Regions from separate parts of the Actinorectispora metalli genome, predicted to be linked through region 2. Evidence: riboswitches for the same ligand, from Rfam matches in the RefSeq annotation. Region 2 holds a riboswitch; the other holds the start of a gene.
The links. A riboswitch is a leader RNA that binds a small molecule or an ion and turns the genes downstream of it on or off. The one in region 2 is predicted to bind S-adenosylmethionine.

Region 1 (3,418 bases), on a different contig from region 2:
GGCGGTCGGACTTGCCCGCGGGGCGCCCGTCGAGCAGCACGTCGCCGGACTCGGTCAGCGCGGCCGCCGCGGTGCGGGACAGGCCGAGCAGCTTGGACAGCCCGGCGTCCACCCGCATGCCGTCCAGCCCGTCGGGAACGGGCAGGGTGCGCAGGCCGCTCACTTGGCCCCCTTGACGGTGCGGGTGCCGTCGTACTCCCGGCCCAGCAGGGTGAGCAGCACGATCAACACGCCGCCGCACATGATGCCGGAGTCGGCGACGTTGAAGACGGGCCAGTAGCGGCCGTCGGGGGCGAACAGCGACAGGAAGTCCACCACGTGGCCCTGCAGCGGGCCGGGCGCCCGGAAGAAGCGGTCCACGAGGTTGCCCAGCGCGCCGCCGAGCACCAGGCCGAGGCCGACGGCCCAGCCCGGGGAGCGCAGTTTGCCGGACAGCCGGATGATCACCACGACCACGACGACCGCGATCAGCGTCAGCAGCCACGTCATGCCGGTGGCCAGCGAGAACGCCGCCCCCGGGTTGCGGTACACCGCCAAGTACAGCGCGCCGCCGAACAACTCGACGATCCGCTTTCCCTCCAGGTAGTGCACCACCGCGATCTTGGTCGCCAGGTCGAGCAGCAGCGCGGCGGCGGCGATCACGGCCAACAGCCCCACCCGCCGCGCGGGCAGCGGATCGGACGCGACGACACCGGCCCCGGCGGGCTCTGCACTCTCCTGGCTCACCCCGCCATTCTCCCCTACCCGGCTTGGCGCCCTGAACCCGCTAAGCCTGGGACAGGAACGAGGGCCACTCGCGGGGATCGTTGAGAGGCTGGTGGCGGCCGTCCACGACGTGGTACCCCCAGCGGGGGCCGTGGGTGAGCAGCGTGCGCAGGGCGGTGATCAGGCGGTCCACATGCTCGGTGGTGGTGCCGAGGCCGACGCTGGCGCGCAGGGCCTGGGTGCCGTCGATGCCGTTGCGGCGCAACAGCCTCGCGGTGGCGACGTGGGCGCAGAAGGCGCCGTCGCGGAGGCCGATGCCGTGCTCGGCGGACAGCGCCGCGGCCAGCAGCCCGGGGTCGCTGCCAGCGATGGCGAAGCCGACCACGCCGACGCGGGGGTGGTCTGGGCCGAACAGGTTGAGCTCCACCAACCCGGGGATGGTCGCCAGCCCGGCGCGCAGGCGCTGCACCAACGCCCGCTCGTGGGCGCCGATGGCGTCCCAGCTTGAGAGCACCCGGCAGGCGGTGGCGAGCGCGTGCACGCCCACGACGTTCGGGGAGCCGCCCTCGTGCCGCTCCGCGCCGGGCTGCCAGGACACGGTGAGCGATTCGCCGAGTTCCCCGACGCGGCGGGACGCGCCGCCGCCCGCCAGGTAAGGCGCGGCGGCGCGCAGCCAGTCGGCGCGGCCGACCAGGGCGCCCGCGCCGAACGGCGCGTACAGCTTGTGCCCGGACAGCACCACGTAGTCCACGCCGAGCGCGGCGATGTCGATCGGCCCGTGCGGGGCGAGTTGCGCGGCGTCGAGCACGGTCCTGGCGCCGTGGCGGCGTGCGACGGCGGCGAGTTCGGCGACCGGCAGCAGTTCGCCGGTGACGTTGGAAGCGGCGGTGAGCACGACGAGCCGCGGGCCGACGGGGGCCTCGCACAGGGCGGCGTCGAGCGCGCTCACCGCCGCGGGCGGGGTGGTCGGGGTGCGCAGGCGACGCACCCACGGGCCGCGCCACGGCAGCAGCGCGGCGTGGTGGTCGGTGTCGAAGTGGATCACGGCGGTACCCTTGGGCACGGCCCTGGCCAGCAGGTTCAGCGAATCGGTCGTGTTGCGGGTGAAGACCACCGCGTCCGAGGCGTGGGCGCCGGTGAAGGACCGGAGCACCCCGCGGGCCTGTTCGTAAACCCTGGTGCAGACCTGGGAGGCGAAGCCCGCCCCGCGGTGCACGCTGGCGTACCAGTCGAGCAGTTCGTCCACGGCGTCCTTGACCGGACGCAGACAGGGAGTGCTGGCGGCGTGGTCGAGGTTGGCGTAGCCGATCTGGCCGCCGGTGACCAGCGGCACCCGCAGGTCGGCGCCGACCACCTGGGGCAGCCGGGTCGCCTGGGCGGGGATGGAGTCGACGAGGGCGAATGACACAGGGCGCTCCTGTGATTCCGGGACCTCAGGGGTCCGCGCTTGCCCGTCGCGCTGCTGCGACGGACCAGGTCTTCACCCGGGGCACCCCACCGCGGAAGGAGGGTTGCCGGCCAGCAAACCGGGGTTTGGCACTGGCACTCATGACCTTGCGTGGCAGACGTTAGCCGAGCGCCGCCACGGCGCGGAAGTGATTTCCGCTCACGTCACACACTCGGCGCCATGACATGTCCGGATAACGACAGGCCCCCGCCTGGTGGGGCGGGGGCCTGTCGTGGACTGCGCGGCAGGTTCGCGCGCGGCCTTCAGGAGGTGAAGCGGCCGGGCAGGCTCACGTGTTCGCCGTCGGAGACGTTCTGCAGGCTGCCGGAGTACTGGTTGTCGCCCGCGCGGACCCGCCAGTCGCCGACGACCTGGTTGTCCAGGTCGACGCCCGCGAACTCGCCCATGGCCTCCAGCGCCTCGAAGGACTTGCCTGACCAGTCGCGCTCGGCCGCGGAGACGCCGCCGAGTTGCCAGAGGGTGAAGTGCACGTGGGCGCCGGAGGAGCTTCCGCCGCAGGGCAGTGCGTTGCCGGTGCGGCCCAGCGCGGTTCCGGTGTCGACCTGTTGGCCGTCCTGCACCTGGATGCCCTCCAGGTGGTAGTAGCCGGTGCGCCAGCCGTCGGCGTGGTCGACGGTCACCCACGGCCCGCCATCGCACTGCTGGAGCCGGACGGTGCCGGGCGCGGCGGCCCTGGCCACGCCGTCGGACGGGGAGAAGTCGATGGCGTTCTTGACGCCGGAGGAGCCGTTGTTGGAGTGCACCCCGGCGGAGTAGACCCGCTGGCCGTCGGTGAAGGGCAGGGCCAGTGTCGGCGCGGCCGTGGTCCTGGTGGCGGCTTGGCCGCCGCCGGCGGCGCCCGCGGCGCCCGCACTCTGGAGCACGGCGACCGGGGTGCTCACGACCAGACCGAGGCTCAGCAGCACACCGGCCGCTGTTCTGACTCTGCGCAACATGCGCGCTCCCTTACAGGGGAAGGAGCTGGCGCAGAGGAGCCAAAACGGCCGACTCACGCCACCTGACGCCACGCAAAGTAACCGCTATCCGCCGAATGGGGCAATAGCTGAGCTAAATTTGTTCGTAACCTTCGCTACGGCTTGCCCACTTCGCCCCTCCACCGTGCGTACCGGCCCGCGCGGTCGACGGCCCGCAGCCGCCGTTCGGCAGCCTCTCGCACCTGCTGGGTGGCGACCACCAGCAGCTCGTCGTGCTCCTGCAACCGGGTGTTGTCCGCCGGGGTGAAGCCGTCGCCGCCGCGAACCACCA
Region 2 (3,418 bases):
GCGCAGCTCAAGCTGCTCGCGGCGCTGCCCGCCGAACTGCGCGATGCCACCGTCAGCCAGCGGTTCCACCTGGACGCGCAGGCCTGGGGTCGGGACGCGGAGCGGACGCCGTGCCTGGAACAGGTCGCCGACGCGGTCTGGCACCAGCGGCGGATCATCGTGCGCTATCAGCGGTGGGACCGGTCACCGCCGGTCGAGCGGGAGTTGGAGCCGCTGGGCGTGGTGCTCAAGGCAGGCCGCTGGTACCTGGTCGCGCGGGGCGGGGAGCACATCCGCACCTACCGCGTCGCGCGGATCTTCGACCTCCACCACGGCGAGCGGTTCGATCGGCCCACCGGGTTCGACCTCGCGGGGTTCTGGTCGGAGTGGTCGCGGCGGTTTGAAGCCGCACTGTTCACAGACCAGGCCGTCGTGTTGCTGACCGAACGCGGCATGGGCTTTCTGTTCCTGCTCGGCCCCGCCGTGGTCCGGGCCGCGGCGGAGACGGCGGTGCCGGACCGGGACGGCTGGACGCGGGTGACGATCCCGATCGAGTCGGTGGAGCACGCCGAGAAGGAGCTGCTGCGGCTCGGACCGGACGCCGAAGTGTTGGCGCCCGCGCGGCTGCGGGAACGGATGATCGCCGCGGTAACCGGGCTCGGTGATCTTTACCGGCAGAACTTTCGGGCGATTTGAGAGTCAATTTGCTGTGATTTGCCGAACGATCGGCGGCGTAAAGGGCATATCAAGTTGCCTTTGTTCGGCTCACTGACGTGTACTGGTCTTCAGTCCATCCCGAGCGGCCGAGAGACCTGGCTCTGTGACGCCGCAGCAACCACCCACCGGGCAGGTGCTAACGCCAGGAACGATGGAGGAGTCGTGTTCTCCCCGCGGATGTCGCAGGTCGCGATGGCGGCCAGGCACACCGCGTCGACCGGTGCCTGTCGACGCTGACGATCCCCGCCCGAACGCGCTCTTGACACCCGCCGCTTCCCTGGGGAACCGGCTTGCCCATGTGGAGCATTCGTGATCACCGTAGAAAAACTGCGAAAGTCCTATCCCGGCCCGGCCGGGCGGGTGACGGCACTCGACGATGTCACGTTGAGCGTCCCCGCCGGTCGGGTGTGCGCCGTCGTCGGACCCAGCGGCGCGGGCAAATCCACCCTCGCCCGCTGCATCGCGCTGCTGGAGCGGGCCGATTCCGGCTCGATCACCGTGGACGGCCTCGACCTCGCCGCCCTGCAGGGCAAGGCCCTGCGCGCCGCGCGCAGGCGCATCGGCGTCGTTCCACAGGGCGACTCGCTGCTGCGTCAGCGGACCGCGGCGGGCAATGTCGCGCTGCCGTTGGAGGCCTCCGGCCTGCCGCGCGGACAACGTCGCGACCGCGTCGCCGAACTGCTGGACCTCGTCGGCATCGGCGACAAGGCGGGCAGTCACCCCGACCGGCTGTCCGGCGGGCAACGTCAGCGCGTCGCGGTCGCCAGGGCGCTGGCCGCCAACCCCTCCGTGCTGCTGGCAGATGAGCCGACCTCGGCGCTGGACCCGGACACCACGGCCTCCGTGCTGGAGCTGTTCGACCAGGTGCGCACCGAACTGGGCGTGACGGTCCTGATCGTCACCCACGACATGGACGTGGTCCGCCGCATCGCCGACGACATCGCGGTGCTGGACGACGGTCGCATCGTCGAACAGGGGCCACTGCTGGACGTGGTGTCCACACCCGGCAGCCGCGTCGGCGACGCCCTGCTGCCCGAGACCACCGCGGGTGGGCAGACGCCGCGACACCAGCGGCTGGCCGAGGTGGTGCTGGTCGGCTTCGCGGCGGTGGGCAGTGTGCTCCCCACCGCGGCGAGCAGGCACGACGCGCAATTGTCGCTGTTGGGCGGCGGGCTGACCCGGATCGCGGACACCCCGGTCGCCCGGTTCCGCATCGGGGTGGACGGTGAACGCGCCGACGAGGTGTTGACCTGGCTGGCCGCGCAGGGCGCGACCGTTTCCGAGATTCCCGCGGGGAGGGTGGCATGACGGCCGACCATCGTGCCGAGGCCGGCGAGGGTGTCCAAAGCGCCGACACACGCCGCGAAGGCGGCAGCGGCCTCCGAGACCTCCACCCTCACGGCGGTGCCCATCGGAACTGTTGGCCTGCGGTGATCGCATGAGAAGCCATTTCGACTGGACCGAACTGCTGGCGCCCACCGGCGAGACCGTCTACATGGTGTTCCTCGCGACGGCCATGGCCGTCCTGTTCGGACTGCCGCTCGGCGTGCTGCTGCACAGCACCAGCCCGGCGGGCCTGTGGCCGCGGCGCATCGCGCACCGAGTGCTCGGCACGGTTGTCGACATCGGACGGTCGCTGCCGTTCCTGGTGCTGATGCTCGCGCTGACCGAGGTCACCCGGCTGATCGCGGGCACCAGCATCGGCACCACGGCCTCGGTGGTGCCGCTGACCGTGAGCGCCATCCCGTTCTTCGCACGCCTGGTGCAGAACGCGTTGCGCGAGGTCGACGCGCCGGTCGTGGAAGCGGCGATCACCACGGGCGCGGGTTGGCTGCGGATCGTGCGCAGCGTGCTGCTCGCCGAGGCCGCCCCGGCGCTGATCGCCGCCGCGGGTGTCACCTCGGTCGCGCTGGTCGGCTACACCGCCATCGCCGGGGCCATCGGCGGCGGCGGGCTGGGCCAGTACGCCGTGTTCGAGGGCTACAACCGCTACAACGAGCCCGCGCTGTATGCCTCCGTCGCGGTGCTGGCCGTATTCACGCTCATCGTGCAGCTGGTCTTCGACCTGGCCGCACGCCTGGTCGACCGTCGCAGACACGTGTCGGCCTGATCCACGAGGGGATGAAACCGATGAAACTCACCATCACACTGCTCGCCGCGCTGCTGGCGGTGGCGGGCTGCGGGGGCGGCGCCGCGTCCGATCCGGACGCGCCGCTGCGGGTCGGGGCGAACCCGACACCGCACGCCGAGATCCTGGACTACGTCGCCAAGGAACTCGCCCCGGCCAAGGGCCTCAAGCTGGAGGTCCGCAAGATCGACGACTACGTGGTGCCCAACACCGCGCTGGTGCAGAAGGACCTGGATGCCAACTTCTTCCAGCACCTGCCGTACCTGGAGGAGTTCCAGGCCAAGCAGGGCGTCCAGCTGACGGCGGTGGCCCCGGTGCACATCGAGCCGCTCGGGGTGTACTCGCAGAAGGTCAAGTCGCTTGCCGAGTTGCAGCCCGGCGCCAAGATCGCGGTGCCCAACGACCCCGCCAACGAGGGGCGGGCGCTGACCCTGCTGGCCAAGCAGGGCCTGATCACCGTGCAGCCGGGCATCGAGCGCGACGGGTCGCTGAAGAACATCACGGCCAACCCCAAGAACTTCCAGTTCATCGAGTTGACCGCCGCCCAGCTTCCGCGCAGCCTCGCCGACACCGACGCGTCGGTGATCAACGGCA

Region 1: another riboswitch for S-adenosylmethionine. It lies ahead of ACU6XJ_RS20640 (aminotransferase class V-fold PLP-dependent enzyme); the one in region 2 lies ahead of ACU6XJ_RS06905 (methionine ABC transporter ATP-binding protein).

The regions. Positions count from the first base shown of each region.
Region 1 covers NZ_JBREYE010000002.1:70,632-74,049, reverse strand. Annotated here, with positions in the region: gene ACU6XJ_RS20650 (RluA family pseudouridine synthase) at 1-118, opposite strand, end outside; gene lspA (signal peptidase II) at 160-726, opposite strand; gene ACU6XJ_RS20640 (aminotransferase class V-fold PLP-dependent enzyme) at 767-2,113, opposite strand; SAM riboswitch class IV at 2,144-2,259, opposite strand; gene ACU6XJ_RS20635 (M23 family metallopeptidase) at 2,416-3,108, opposite strand; gene ACU6XJ_RS20630 (potassium/proton antiporter) at 3,243-3,418, opposite strand, start outside.
Region 2 covers NZ_JBREYE010000001.1:1,516,587-1,520,004, reverse strand. Annotated here, with positions in the region: gene ACU6XJ_RS06910 (helix-turn-helix transcriptional regulator) at 1-675, shown strand, start outside; SAM riboswitch class I at 767-854, shown strand; gene ACU6XJ_RS06905 (methionine ABC transporter ATP-binding protein) at 1,006-2,004, shown strand; gene ACU6XJ_RS06900 (methionine ABC transporter permease) at 2,135-2,806, shown strand; gene ACU6XJ_RS06895 (MetQ/NlpA family ABC transporter substrate-binding protein) at 2,827-3,418, shown strand, end outside.